2 regions of the Peribacillus sp. FSL E2-0218 genome follow, and region 1 is predicted to be linked to the other one. Evidence: a T-box and tRNA genes for the amino acid it is inferred to sense, from the RefSeq annotation. Region 1 holds a T-box; the other holds one or more tRNA genes.

The links. A T-box is a leader RNA that pairs with one kind of tRNA and senses whether it is charged. The one in region 1 lies ahead of argS (arginine--tRNA ligase), so its partner is inferred to be a tRNA-Arg.
Region 2: it has a tRNA-Arg gene. The T-box ahead of argS (arginine--tRNA ligase) is inferred to sense a tRNA for this amino acid. The anticodon was not compared.

The regions. Positions count from the first base shown of each region.
Region 1 covers NZ_CP150304.1:4,377,297-4,384,892, forward strand. Annotated here, with positions in the region: gene MHI53_RS21100 (LacI family DNA-binding transcriptional regulator) at 1-913, opposite strand, end outside; gene argS (arginine--tRNA ligase) at 1,418-3,091, opposite strand; T-box leader at 3,132-3,348, opposite strand; gene MHI53_RS21110 (response regulator transcription factor) at 3,400-3,912, opposite strand; gene MHI53_RS21115 (fatty acid desaturase) at 3,997-5,028, opposite strand; gene MHI53_RS21120 (LysM peptidoglycan-binding domain-containing protein) at 5,507-6,997, shown strand; gene MHI53_RS21125 (DMT family transporter) at 7,016-7,596, opposite strand, start outside.
Region 2 covers NZ_CP150304.1:3,574,853-3,582,448, reverse strand. Annotated here, with positions in the region: gene MHI53_RS17245 (MarR family transcriptional regulator) at 45-488, shown strand; gene racE (glutamate racemase) at 499-1,302, shown strand; gene MHI53_RS17235 (GerMN domain-containing protein) at 1,497-2,570, shown strand; gene MHI53_RS17230 (hypothetical protein) at 2,658-2,819, shown strand; gene MHI53_RS17225 (XTP/dITP diphosphatase) at 2,998-3,609, shown strand; gene MHI53_RS17220 (metallophosphoesterase) at 3,612-4,124, shown strand; tRNA gene MHI53_RS17215 (tRNA-Arg) at 4,298-4,371, shown strand; tRNA gene MHI53_RS17210 (tRNA-Arg) at 5,107-5,180, shown strand; gene MHI53_RS17205 (hypothetical protein) at 5,357-5,875, opposite strand; gene MHI53_RS17200 (ATP-binding cassette domain-containing protein) at 5,868-6,494, opposite strand; gene MHI53_RS17195 (hypothetical protein) at 6,505-7,239, opposite strand; gene MHI53_RS17190 (hypothetical protein) at 7,252-7,596, opposite strand, start outside.

The DNA.
Region 1 (7,596 bases):
TTTGATAGGTCGGCTGTTCAATCGTAGAAATGCCCGAATAAACTATCGTGCTCCACTCTGGATTATCAAAGCCCATCATGGCCAAATCTTTCGGAACCGACAATTTCTGTTCTTGTAAAAGCAAAATCAGTTTTAATAACACCACGCTGTTTGCCGTCAGTATCGCTCTTGATTTTCCTTCCGACTTCTCTAAAAAATGCTGAAGCTTGGCTTCTACGTCCTGTAAATCATCGACATTTACCTCATAAACATCATTTGAACTTGGATGGCTCCTGCTCAGCAACGTTTGCTGAAACGACTGCCTCCGTTCATACCTCGTACTGATCTTGCTTGCTGGCTCGCTGAAAAATGCGATTCGTTCATAGTTTTGATCGGCAAGAAAATGGACCGCCTGTGAAGTGGCCTGAAAATTATCCAATCCCACCGTATCCAATTCAAGGTCGGGCACCTTCCGATCCAGCAGGATGATCGGCGTCTTCTGCTCCTGCAGCTGAATTAGCATGTCGTGATTTCCGCCCGTCGTATGAAGGATGAGCCCATCAATGCGATGGGATAAGAGCATTTCGAAATATCCTCTTTCCTTCTCCGGATTATTATCCGAATTGCAAATCATCAGATTATAGCCATTCTGGCTGCATATGTCTTCAGCACCACGAAGGATGGCCGTCGTATACGGATTGTTGATATCCGCGACGATGATGCCAATCAAATAACTCTTATTGCTTTTCAGCCCTCTTGCCATGGTGTTCGGGCGGTACTCCATTTGGCTGATCGCCAGCTCGATTTTCTTGCGGGTCTTGTCGGATAGTTCATCATACCTGCCGCCTAAGTAACGGGAGACCGATGTCTTCGATACCCCGGCTTCCCTAGCGACATCGTAAATCGTCACTTTTGAACTTTCTCGTTTATTCATTGCATTCATCCATTCGCGAATTTTTGGAACCGGTTCCATTTTTATAAATAGTATCACATTGGCAATGAATGTCAATCCATATTTTTCAAACACAAAACATTTTTTTCTTTAATTTATTCAATTTTCTATATTAAAATATATTTACCAATATGTTTAATATTGTAAGTTTAATGGTTGCTTGTGACAGGCATCTGCTTGGGTGTTGAGATCGTAGGTATCTGCATTATTCCAGTATTGCAATTTGGGGCACAGCAGATAATGGTATGTGGAAAGCGAATGATAAGAAAATCCTGATTACGCAGTCGGTGGATGGATTGGACATGTTAAACAAAAGTTTGGCGGCAAGGTCGAGATGAGGCAGGCATTGTTACAACCTTAAAACCATTGACTATCACTTGGGAGAAAGAAGGATATTCCCAGCCAGATACTTTTCGTCTTAACTAAATCATCGAAGGAAATATGGAGCCATTTCGAACACAAAACGGCTCCTTTCAAGGTCATGCCTTACATTTGATTCGGCGCTGATATTCCCAACAATCGCAACGCATCCTTCAAGACGGCGGCCACGCAATAGGCGAATGAGAGCTTCATTTGCTTCCACTCATCATCGACCAGTACCTTCGTATGTGCATAATACTTATTGAATGCGCGTGCCAACTGCAAGCTGAATTTGGCAATTTGTGATGGATCGGCTTGTTCAAAGGATTTTTGGACAATGCTCGGGAACTGCTCAAGCAGCTGGATCACGGGCCAAGCATATTCGCCCAATGCCTCAAACTCGATGGCCTGCTCTGTAAATTGCCCCTTTTCCAGCAATGATGAAATTCTGGCATGGGTGTATTGCACATACGGACCGGTTTCGCCCTCGAAATTCATCATTTGCTCCAATGAAAAGTCGATATCATTCATGCGATGATTCTTTAAATCATTAAAAATCACCGCTCCGACACCAACCTGCTTCGCAACCAGCTCCTTCTGTTCCAGCGCTTGGTTTTTTTCTTCAATATTGCGCTTCGCCGTTTCGATCGCCTCAGCCAACACATCTGCAAGCAGCACGACCTTCCCTTTACGTGTCGACATTTTCTTGCCGTCCTTCAGCATCATGCCAAACGCGACATGCTGTAAGTCCCTAGACCAATCATATCCCATCTTCCCGATCACCTTGAAGAGCTGTTTAAAATGCAAGGATTGTTCATTTCCGACGACATAAAAGGTTTTCTTGGCATCATACTGTTTTTTGCGATACAGTGCTGCGGCTAAATCACGTGTGGCATAAAGCGTCGCCCCGTCCGTTTTCGTAATCAAACAAGGAGGCATATCCTCCAACTCGACGACAAATGCTCCCTCCGATTGGGCAAGCAAGCCTTTTTCCTTCAGCTCCCCGACGACCGCATCCATTTTGTCATTGTAAAAGGCTTCGCCCGCAAAGGAATCAAAATGAATGCCCAATAACTCATAAATCGCAGCGAACTCCTGAAGTGAAGCATCCCTGAACCATTTCCAGAGGGCAAGCGACTCTTCATCACCCTCTTCAAGCGCCTTGAAGCTGGCGCGTGCTTGCTCATTCAGCGAATCCTCCGTTTCTGCAACATCATGAAACTTCACATAAATCTTCAGTAATTCCTGGATCGGGGACGCTTCGATAGCCGCTTTGTCTCCCCAGAGCTTATAAGCCACAATCAATTTGCCGAATTGCGTGCCCCAATCTCCCAAATGATTGATTCGCACAACATGGTAGCCATTCTTTTCAGCTATGTTAGCCAATGCGTTTCCGATCACCGTCGAGCGCAAATGCCCCATCGAAAACGGTTTGGCAATATTCGGCGAGGAATAATCGATCACGACATTTTCCTTAGCAGGCTTCATCGAACCATACTGTTCCTTTTCACGTAATACTGCTTGAAGTACATTTTCCGTCACCCATTGCTGATTGACGAAGATATTGACATACCCCGACACTGCATTCACTTCCTGGATCATTCCATCGCTTAACTTCCCAGCCACTTCCGAAGCGATCGACTGTGGGGACTTTCTCAGCTTCTTAGCAAGCGTAAAGCATGGAAAAGCAATATCCCCTAACTCGCTCATTTTAGGCTTTTCGATTAATTTTTCAATTTCACTTGCGGTCAATTCATGGTTTAATGCAGTTGAAAGTAAGGCAGCAATTGGTTGATTCATCGTCATTTTCCCTCCTAAACAAAAAAGCCCCCGTCTCTTAATAAGAGACGAGAGCATGGATTCCCGTGGTACCACTCTAGTTGCCACAAATTGTGACCACTTTCCATTGTTAACGGGGTGACTCCCCGATATTCCCTACTAACGTTTCAAGAAATTTCTCCAAAGTGCGCTTCATCCATTCGTCCTGCATCAGGCTCCCACCATCCCTGACTCGCTTGCCATTTCAAATGAACTACTCTCTTCATCATCGAATTTTCAATATTATGATTTTATCCATATTACACAATTTTAAAAAACGTGTCAACACCTCAACCGGTCGGTGCCTTCATTTTATCCTTGATTGTGGACAAATAATTCCTTACCGCCCCGATTGCGTTAGGCTGCAAAATCGCAGACCCTGATTCAGCTTGACCGTCAGCATGGCAAGCAGCCACATCCGTGAGCTCTGGGGAGTACAGTCTCATGCCATCCATGATACGGCGGATCGAGCAGGCTAACTCGTCACTCGGGTTATCCTTCAATAAATAACCACTTACCTTCGCCTTGAGCGCTCGTTGAAAATGACCATCCCGTCGAAACGTCGTTAAAATAATCACCTTGCATGCACATGCCTGTAAAGCTTCCGCTGCCTCCAGTCCGCTCATGACCGGCATCTCCATATCCATGATGCAGACATCCGGATGCAATTGGTGCACAAGGGCAATCGCTTCCTCCCCATTGCTGGCCTGGCCGACGATTTCGATATCTTCTTCAAGATCGAGTAGAGAACTAATCGCTTCTAAAAGCATTTCCTGATACTCTGCAATCACGATTCGAATCACTTTACGTTCCCTCCTTGATCGAATAACCAACAAAGACTCCCCCAAATCCAAGGATTATGAAGGGAGTCCGAAATCACATTGGTGTCATAGTTCAGATTTCACTTGAACAGGCACACTTTTTTTCGTTATATATTTTATGTCCTTAAAGCTAACAAAATTCTTGTTTTCTTCATCCCATAAGCGGAAACGGAGCGACTGCAAGCTTGTCGCAAGCGTGATCGTCGGGACGTTCTCCAAAGGCTCCGTATTATTGTGAGCCATTTCCAATTTATAGTTAGGAACCCTTGGACTCAAATGATGCACATGATGGTAGCCGATATTGCCTGTAAGGAACTGCATCAATTTCGGAAGCTTATAAAAAGAACTTCCTTCCACTGCTGCCAATACATATTCCCACTCCTCATTTTCTTCAAAATAAGAGTCCTCGAATGTGTGCTGGACGTAAAACAGCCAAATGCCCACTGAACCAGAAATCATGAAGATGGTACCTTGTACCAGAAGGAACGACTGCCAGCCTACGGCCAGGCAAAGCAATACTACTAGAACGGCGATCAATGCATTCGTCAAATACGTATTCATTTTTTCCTTCTTTCTAGCACCTTTACGGTTGAACCTATTCTTAAGAAGGAATACATAAATCGGACCCAAACCAAACATGACCAATGGATTGCGATAAAAACGATAGGCAAAACGAAGCTTAAGCGGCGCTGCCAAATATTCATCCACCGTAAGGGTCCAGATATCGCCTGTCCCCCGCTTATCCAAGTTGCCGCTTGTAGCGTGATGAACCGAATGCTCATGACCCCATTGATCAAAAGGGAATAAAGTCAAAACACCCATACATGTCCCGACTATTCTATTTGCACGGCGATTTTTAAAAAAGGAATGATGTGTACAATCATGAAAAATGATGAAGATTCGTGTCAGGAAGCCCGCAGCCAGTATGGCTGGGATCAAAGTTAACCAATATGATACGGAAAGGCTCATATAAGCAAGGTACCATAAAATAAGAAACGGTCCGATCGTATTGATGATCTGCCAGATACTTTCCTTTGTCGTTGATTGTTCAAAAGGAGCAATTTGTTTTCTCAAATTTTTCGTATTTTGTATAGTCATTAATCAATTGCACTTCCCTTTATATGTCGTAACCTTATTATAAGGAAATGATCATGACATTATTAGTACCAGGTGTCATGACGAGCAGGTGACATATGTCATATACAAAAATTTCCCAACTGCGCATCACTAGAATATGAAAAATGGTAGAAACCCCAACTTCGTTTTTATCCTTTATCATCTACGAAATCTTCATTTCATCCGCAAGTTTGGTGCCTTTATCAACGGATTCAGCATTTTTTCTGCAAGTTTGGCGCTTTTATCGACGAGTTCAGCGTTTTATCTGCAAGTTTGGCGCTTTTATCGACGAGTTCAGCGTTTTATCTTCGAATTGGTCACTGTATCGAAGACTTCCCTCATTTCTTCCACAATGTACCTCTATGTTGTCGTGATTCTCCATAGTAAACTAGTGAAGTTAAAATGATCAACATTTAAGGAGAATAGAATAATAGTGAAAAAACACGTTGGATGTCTTATTATGTTAAGCCTTCTTTGTATTTGTTTCTTTCCAGAAAGCGGCAAGGCAGCAAGCAATACCTTGTACGTAGGCTCGGTTAAAGCGGATAATACAAAGGTTTACAGCTCTCCTGCACTCGGTTCCACTATACGCAAGACCTTGAAAAAGGGCGAACGTTTTCCCGTCATTTCGACTGTCACCGGGGATTCGGCAAAGCCTATTGTGCATACAGTCATAGCCGGAAACACATTATGGAAGGTAGCCAATCAATATGGTGTTTCGATCGGTGATATACAAAAAGAAAACAAATTAGGTTCTTCCGATATCATCGTTGGCCAAAAGCTGAAGATTCCTCAAAAATATAAGATACATACCGTTGTATCAGGTGATACATTGTGGAAAATCTCGAATAAATACGAGGTAGCCGTGAGCGATTTGACAAAATTGAATAATTTGCGGAAGACTTCACTTAACGTCGGGCAAAAATTGAAGCTTCCCGATTATTACTACCAGGTTCAATTGCTTGACGGTAAAAAAGGCTGGATCAAGAAATCTCTCTTTCCTAAAAAGGCGCAAAAGCGTATCGTCATGGGCTGGAAACATAATGGATCGCAGGAAAACTACACCCAGCAGCTTAAACAGCCCAACTTGAATGTAGTATCTCCACGTTCCTATACACTGACGGATACCGGTCATTTCGTTTCCGCTTCTGTCGATACAAAATACGTCCAAACCGCTCATAAACAAGGAAAAAAAGTGTGGCAGCTGATTGGCAATAAATTCGATCCCGCTTTAACTGGTTCTGTACTGGGCAATGAAAAAAAACGCCAGAAACTGGTTACAGCTTTGCGCGATTCACTAGTTAAAACGAACAGTGATGGAATCAATGTCGATTTTGAAAACATCGATCCCAAAAATAAGAAAGACTTTGTCCTTTTCATAAGCGAATTGAAAAAAGCGCTAAAACCTCATGGAATCACGATATCCGTGGATGTCACCCGGGAAAACGAAGATCCGTTTTGGTCAAAAAGCCTCGATAGGAAGGAACTTGGCAAAATCGCGGACTATATCATCATCATGGGGTATGACGAACATTGGGGCGGAAGTCCAGTGGCTGGGTCGGTTTCCTCCTTGCCTTGGATCAAAGAAGGAACCAGGCTTTTAATGAAGGACGTGCCTGCCCATAAAATCATCCTGGCGGTGCCATTTTATACGCGGGAATGGGTAACCGATTTATCGACCGGTAAAGTGACAAGCCATGACCGCAACATGGCTGAGGTCAACCGTATCGTTTCGGCTCATAAACTTAAAAAAGTATGGGATAAAAACACCTCACAAAATTACGTCGAATACACATCCAAAGGTGAAAAACATCAAATATGGATGGAAGATAAAAAATCGATGACGCTTCGTCTTGACCTTGTCAGACAAAACCAACTAGGCGGGGTAGCCGCTTGGTACATCGGAGCGGAAACGGTTGATATTTGGGATGTCTATCACTTTAATCAATGAATAAGTAGAAAAAAGGCCTCACATGGTGTGGGGCCTTTTCTGCATGACCTCATTTTCAGTCGGTCTTGTCGTCATGAGTGAATAGATCATCCCAAGAAAAATCAATGAAATGCCAAAGATTTGAACCATGTTCGGCACAAATCCCGAAAGCAGGATATCCAATAGGATGGCAACTGCCGGATCCACAAAAATCATGAAGGACACTACATTTGTAGGCAAATGACGAATGCTATTGAAAAACAAAAGATAAACGACGCCAGTATGGACGATGCCGGTCAGTACCGTGTAAAACCATTGCGAAGCATGCAGCGTTGTGTACGCGTGGAAATCAACAAATGGAAGCAGCAGTAAAAAGCCGATGAACATTTGCAGGAACGTGGTCGCATACACACTCGTCTTTGTAATCGACTTTCCTAAAAGCATCGTTGCCGCATAGAAAAACGCCGCGATGATGCCATACATGATTCCTTCCCATTCAGGAGATGACGATTGAAAACCATCCGTTCCCATGATCAGTAATGTGCCTATGAAACATAGTGATATGGCCAGGATGGAGAATAAAGACAGCCTCTCCCTGAAGATGAAGCTGCCGATGATCA
Region 2 (7,596 bases), 800 kb from region 1:
AAAATGGTAGTATGATAAGTTTCATGAAGTGGGGAGCTGGGTGTATGGATGAAGAGAAGCAGGTTGCTTATGTAGCCGAGATCGAGAAGGAATTGCGCTATGTATCGTCCTGGATTAAGCAAAGGGGACGGGAAATCCTAAATGATTATAAAATAACCATTCCTCAATTCCTGGCTTTGCAATGGCTGTTTGAATCGGGCGACATGACGATCGGAGAATTGTCGACGAAAATGTTTCTTGCCTTCAGCACAACCACGGATCTGATTGACCGGATGGAGAAGCATCAGCTTGTCCAGCGTGTTAAAGATGAAAAGGACCGGCGGGTGGTTCGCATTCACCTTCTTGGTGAAGGGGAACGGATTATCGAAGAAGTGATCAATAAACGGCAGCAGTATTTGAGTGGCGTGTTAGCACAATTCAATGATGCCGACATCGTTTCCCTTCAAGGGATTTTAGCTAAACTACATCAAGAAATGAAAGAAAAATGAGGCGAGTTTTTTGAAACAACCAATAGGAATCATTGATTCAGGGGTAGGCGGCTTGACTGTAGCGAAAGAAGTCATGCGTCAGCTGCCGAATGAAAATATCATTTATTTAGGCGATACAGCAAGATGTCCTTATGGGCCCAGATCCAAAAAAGATGTTCAAGCCTTCACATGGCAAATGACGAGATTTTTGTTGAAGAAGGATATTAAAATGCTGATTATAGCTTGCAACACAGCAACAGCGGCGGTACTTGATGAAATCAGGGCGACACTTTCGATCCCTGTTCTGGGTGTCATCCATCCTGGTGCAAGAGCGGCATTGAAAGTGTCGAACTCCTTACATATTGGCATCATAGGCACGGAAGGTACGGTGAAAAGCAAAGCTTATGATGACGCATTGGCCTCCATCAATACCGATGTGAAAGTGGACAGTTTAGCCTGTCCGAAATTTGTCCCAATCGTAGAAAGTGGGGAGTTCGAAGGGGAAATCGTCAATAGGGTCGTGGCACAAACCTTAAGCCCGTTGAAGAAAACGAAAATTGACACGTTAATTCTTGGCTGTACCCATTATCCACTCTTGGGACCTGTCATCTCATCCTATATGGGAAATGGAGTGCAGGTCATTTCATCGGGGGAAGAGACGGCCCGTGAGGCAAGCGTCATCTTGGATTATTATAGATTGATCAATAGAAGCAAGCTCCGCCCGGCACATCGCTTTTATACAACCGGCTCCAGGGATATGTTTGGATCGATCGCATCGAGCTGGCTTGGCATTCATACAAGCATGGTTGAAACCGTTAAAATCGATCACTTATAAGACTTCCATTTTGGAAGTCTTTTTTTTTTGGTGGAATTCCAAGATAAAGAAAGAAGCAGTGATTAAAGAATAAGATATAGGGGCAGCCCCATGTCCTCAATGCACATGCGGCTGGAGAAAGATGAAAAATAATTGGTCTATTTTCCCCTAGGGCTCGTATAAATAGGAGTACAAACTGTCCTAGGAGTGATTTTATGTCCAATAAATCAAAAGTAACGATGGCTGTTACCATTCTTGCATCTTCCATTTGGCTTTCGGGGTGCGGATTATTCGGCGGTGAAGAGAAGAAGGAAATTGATCCACCCAAGGATGTTTCATTAGTCGACAAGGAATCTTCATTAAAAGAGTCGAAGGGTCAAGAGCAGCCTGCAACAGATGGTGAGGAAGGCGCTGTTGAATCCAAAACGGTAAAAACGGAGTTATATTTAATTGATAAAAGCGGGTATGTGGTTCCGCAGACATTGGAACTGCCTAAATCCGAAGCTGTCGCTAAGCAGGCGCTTGATTATCTTGTCAATAACGGCCCGGTCACGGATAAACTGCCAAATGGGTTCAGGGCGGTCATTCCTGCAGATACGCAAATAAGCGTGAACATTAAAGACGGAGTGGCAGTGGCGGACTTTTCTCCGGAGTTCAAAAACTACCAAAAAGAAGATGAGCTTAAGATCCTTCAAGCCATTACATGGACGCTGACACAATTTGACTCCGTCGATAAAATTAAAATGAGGATTAATGGCGAGGATATTTCCGAAATGCCTGTCAATGGCACACCGATCGATGAGAATATATCCAGATCTTCAGGAATCAATATCGATACAAGTGACGCAGTCGACATTTCGAATACGAAAGCATTAACCGTTTATTATGTCGGCGGTGACGAGGAATATACGTATTATGTACCGGTAACGCGCCGGATCAGTGAAACGGTATCTGATGATGTTACAGCTGCGGTTCAGGAATTGACGAAGAGTCCTTCGGGTTCGAATTTACAAACAGGCTTCATGACTGATGTAGCCTTACTTGATCAGCCTAAAATGGCGGATGGCAAGGTCAGCCTCAATTTCAACGAAAATATCCTGGGCAGCTTCAAAGAGAAAAAAGTTTCAAAAGAAGTTCTCGATGCCTTGGTCCTTTCGTTAACGGAACAAAAAGGCATCGAAAGTGTTGAAGTACAAGTGAAGGGCAGCGCCGATATTTTGAATGAAGAAGGAAAGAAAATATCAGAGCCTGTGGTCCGTCCCGAAAAGGTCAATACTGGTAGTTTTTAAAAAAACGATTTTGTATACGAGAGATGGAGCACATCGAGGCAGCCTACCGCTGCCTCTTATTTTTGGGGGATTTAGGAGGAGGCAGACGTGCCAATAACAGGAGGTATCCGCTTCATCCGTGTTCCAGAAAGCAACCAATCAATCAATGGGGGACGATTACAAGACGAACCATGGAAATATAACGTGGGCAATCATCTGGCGGCTACAAGTGTCGGGATTTTAGAAGAAGCACGAATTGTGTTAGACTAAAATTACCTGGTAGATTCACCAGCTCTTGTTGATATGAATGGGAAGGTCAGTTGAATCACAAGGCACTGGGTAAGAGCGACAATTACATATAACAAGTTACAGCAAATGATTTCCGTACCCCAAAAAGGGCTTATTACATTATTCGAAGATCAAAAAACGAAAAAAGGTGAGATGAAGGATGAAGACAGTAATCATTGCAACGAAGAATAGAGGGAAAGCCAAGGAATTCGAAAGCTTGTTCGCTGCTAAAGGATATGAAGTCAAGACGCTCCTCGATGTACCGGGTGCACCGGACGTGGAGGAAACGGGTACAACGTTTGAAGCCAATGCAATCCTGAAAGCGGAGGCCATTGCCCGGCAGTTGGGCCATTTTGTCATTGCGGATGATTCAGGATTGATCGTAGATGCACTGGATGGCAGGCCGGGTGTATATTCAGCGCGCTATGCCGGTGAAGCGAAAAGTGACGAAGCGAACACGCAAAAAGTCCTCAGCGAACTGGAAGGCGTACCTGAAGCGGAAAGGACCGCGAGATTTTATTGCGCCTTGGCACTAGCCTCACCGAACCAGGAAACGATTACGGTATCAGGAACGATGGAGGGTGTCATAACGGACCAACCTTCTGGAGAGAATGGATTTGGGTATGATCCTATCTTTTTTGTTAAAGAAAAAGGCAAAACAAGTGCAGAATTGACGAAAGAGCAAAAAAACCAAATCAGCCACCGGGCCCATGCCTTGAAGGCTTTGGATGAAAAACTTGATCTATTTCTAAAGAGGGAGGAGGGAATGTGACGATGAAAGTCCTTATCATGAGTGACAGTCATGGACTAACGCAGGAAATTGGCATGATAACCGACCGTCATAAACATGAAGTCGCGGCCATGATTCATTGTGGGGACTCCGAATTGGAACGAAAAGACCCCCTCATGAAGGATTTCCTCGCCGTTCGCGGCAACTGCGACTATGATGCCGCCTACCCGAATGACGTTGTGGAGAACATTGCGGGCAAACGATTCTTCCTTACTCATGGGCATCTTTACAACATCAAGATGACGTTGATGAACGTAGCTTACAAAAGCGAAGAAATGGGAGCTGATATCATTTGCTTTGGCCATTCCCACGCTGCAGGTTCTGAAATGATCGACGGCAAGCTGTTCATCAACCCTGGAAGCATCCGTCAGCCGCGGGGGAGAATTGAGAAGACCTATGCCATTTTGGAACTCGAAAAAGACCAACTTGAAATCACCTATTATGACCTTGAAGGAAAAATAGTTGATGAACTAAGAAATACTTATCAATTCGAATGACTTCATGTATAATGAACAGGAAGCGTTTTTCCCCGCTTCCTGGATTTTTAAAAAAGGAAAAAACTTTTTTAGAAAAAGCGTTGACTTTCTTTTGATATCCTACTATAATAAGAAGTGTCCTAAGGGAACAGTTAAGGTAATACATAAGTTTTACCGCAACTTATATCATAAACGTCTCAGTAGCTCAGCTGGATAGAGCAACGCCCTTCTAAGGCGTCGGTCGGGAGTTCGAATCTCTCCTGGGACACTAACAGAAAAGGTATGCTAACACAGGTTATAACGCTGTGGGAGCATATTTTTTTTCGTTCATGCAATGCAATATCCCTTCCTGCCAAGTCAAGATACTGAATTGTAGCAGCTCAGCGCAATGTGTGCTCCTTGCTTATTAAGAGAAATGCCAGCCTCACCCTCATCTGTCTCCTCCGATATGGGTATTAGGAGATAATAGAACAGTAGGGGAAGTTGCTGATAATCTTAAGGAATATGTATATGTACCTTTCCCCCTGCTTCTGATAGAACTTTTAGTTAAGTCCTTACAATAATTTTTGAGAGGGTGTCTCCGTCTATAAATGTTCGCCTGCGTAAGAAAGTACAAAACCACTCGTTTTCTTTCTCTAAATCATTCTTTAAACGATAAGAAACTGCACAACCGATGCGTGGAGGAAACTGCGAGCTAAAATCATGCCTATTTAGGCTCTTGAAAGACTTAAAGTGCTACGCTTTTCATGCCCCATAGTCTTCTGGAGCTATCGGAATTAGTAACTAGTATTTTATGAAATGTGTATGTGATAAATAAAGCAAACATATTATACATAAGTACTTGAAAACTTTAAAGCTTTAGGGTATTCTGATACATGGTAATAGAACTTTGTTAGGGAATTGTTCTAAACCCTACTATTTATAGTGTAGTCTTACAGTGAAAGTTTTAATTCTTGTAACCCTTTGATATGCCTGTTGTTTGGCTGATAAGGGACAGCATCATGTCTCAGTAGCTCAGCTGGATAGAGCAACGCCCTTCTAAGGCGTCGGTCGGGAGTTCGAATCTCTCCTGGGACACTAACTAGAAAAATCACCCTGGAATGTTGGTTGGTCAACATTCCAGGGTGATTTTTTATTTGTTTAGAAATGTCTTTAGAAAAGTTCCGGGTCGGAAATATTATATGCATTTTTCACCATAAATAATAGTGCAGTTGACGCAAAATAAGCTTAAGCCCTTTCAGGCGTACATGTCGCTATTTCGGAATGATAGCCAATTGAATATTTGTACTATTATTTGTTATCGATACGGAAACATCGTCCGTATCCATACCGAGGAAATCATTTCCTTTTAAATTAGCTTTTAATTCGCTTATATCATAGGATACGTCCAAAGATTGAAAAATCACTTCTAAAACAGCCGTAAATTTCTTTTCAATAGTGGGGAAGTCTTCTTTAGATTCCTCAACGAATAAAAAAAGGTCGGCTAGTTTTTTCTTTTCATCTGTTAAATCATAAGTAAGCTGGATCTTATTATCTTTTGTATTGAAACCTGACTCTGTTTTGATCAGGAGCCTTTGATTATCATTGTTTACTATCTCTTTTTCAAATTCCTCCACTGTTATTGAAAAAGTTGGAGGATTTTCCATGGCAGTTATTTCTTCAGGAGTGGATTCGGTATCACTAGCATCTTCTGGATTTCCAGTAATTCCATATGGAGAGCATGCTGTTAGTAAGAGTATGCCCAAGATAAGACAAGCATATTTTTTATTCAACGAGCTCGCCCCCATTCAATTCATAGACTATGTCACAAAGATAATTTATTTGCCTATCATCATGGCTTGTTAGTAGAATCGTGACTCCGTTCTTCTTGTAATCCAATAACAGCTCTTGGATCTCAATAACGGATTTCTTATCCAATCCATTGAAAGGTTCATCCAAAACTAATATATTCGGGTTCTCCATAATGGCTTGTGCTATCCTTAAACGTTGTTTCATGCCCAAGGAATATTCCTTCACTTTTTTGTCTTTTGCCTGAGCTAGACCCACCTTTTTTAAGGTTTGAACGATATCTTCTTTTGTAATCTTTTTTTGTATATTTGCTAAGATGGACAAATTCTCCATGCCAGTTAAGTAGTTTATGAATGGGGGCTGTTCAATGATGATGCCGGCATTGTCAATATATTTCTTACTGAAAAGGATTCGTTTGCCTTCCACCCAAATCTCGCCATCATTAATTGCCGTAAATCCACAAATCGCTTTTAACAACATCGTTTTGCCTGATCCGTTTGGCCCTACAAAGCCCACACAAATACCTGAATTAATAGATAAGGAAATATTAGTTAGAATGGTGTGATGTTTTATGCTCTTGTTAATATTCTGTACTTTAATCATATTAAGGCCCCTATGCAATTTTATATTTCAAGTTCCGTAGTAAAAAGTGGGAAAGAATCATTAAGCATATTCCGGCAATCATCCCACCAACAAAATAAGCATCTCCACTAATAAATACAATGCTGAACGTCTTTAGTTGCAGATCCATGATGAATAATACGGAAATGAGTATGAACACAGTCAATAATGCCATCGTTTCTTGGAATTTCAAATAGAGGTAAAACAAGATTGATGAAAGTCCTAAGGAAATGAGAATGCTTGCGATGCCAAAAAATAAAAATTGTCTTATGATTGAAGCTGGATACTCAAATTCCAGTGCACCATGAACAAAAACGAACGTAAAAATGGAACTGACGTATATAAATACAAATAACGTTACAGGAAGGATGTATCGACCCCTGATTATTCTTAAAGCCTCTCGTTGCAGGTTGATTCGGGAAAAAACAAATGGATGATAGGCTTTCTTGATCATGAGGAAAGAAATGGAACCCCAAAAAATCGACGCTGCATAAAACGTATATGGACTGATGAAATGGAGAACGCTATTTCCTTCCATATGTTCAATCTGGTTAAAGGCTTTATTAACAAAGATCCGATCAAGGATCGCTTCAGCTGGTAACGATTCATTATAGTCATTCATATAGATGATGATATGTTGATAGCCTTGGATATAGTTAATAAAAGCTAATGAAATGGAAGTGATCATAACGGTTAGTAATAATATTGGATAGTTTTTTATCGCCACTTTTTTAGACCTTTAACTTTCAGGATTTTTAACTGTCTTGTTTACACCCACTACCAGTAATAGTATCGAAATGATAAATAATAGAACCAATGGTAGAAATGCTTCCAATGTGGAATACATGGTGTTGAAAGCGGTAAAGCTTGCGAAAATGTCAAACCAAACACTTTGAGTGTAAACACCTAGTTTTCCGTACAAAAAATAGATGATTAATACCGATACAAGGACTTTATACTCTCGATTTAATAAAAGAACCAATGCACACGCTAACAAACTGAACACGAATGCTAAACATAAATAAATTGTACATACCATGAAAACAAAGAAGAGGTAAGGATGGCTGCTATAAAAATTGTGAGG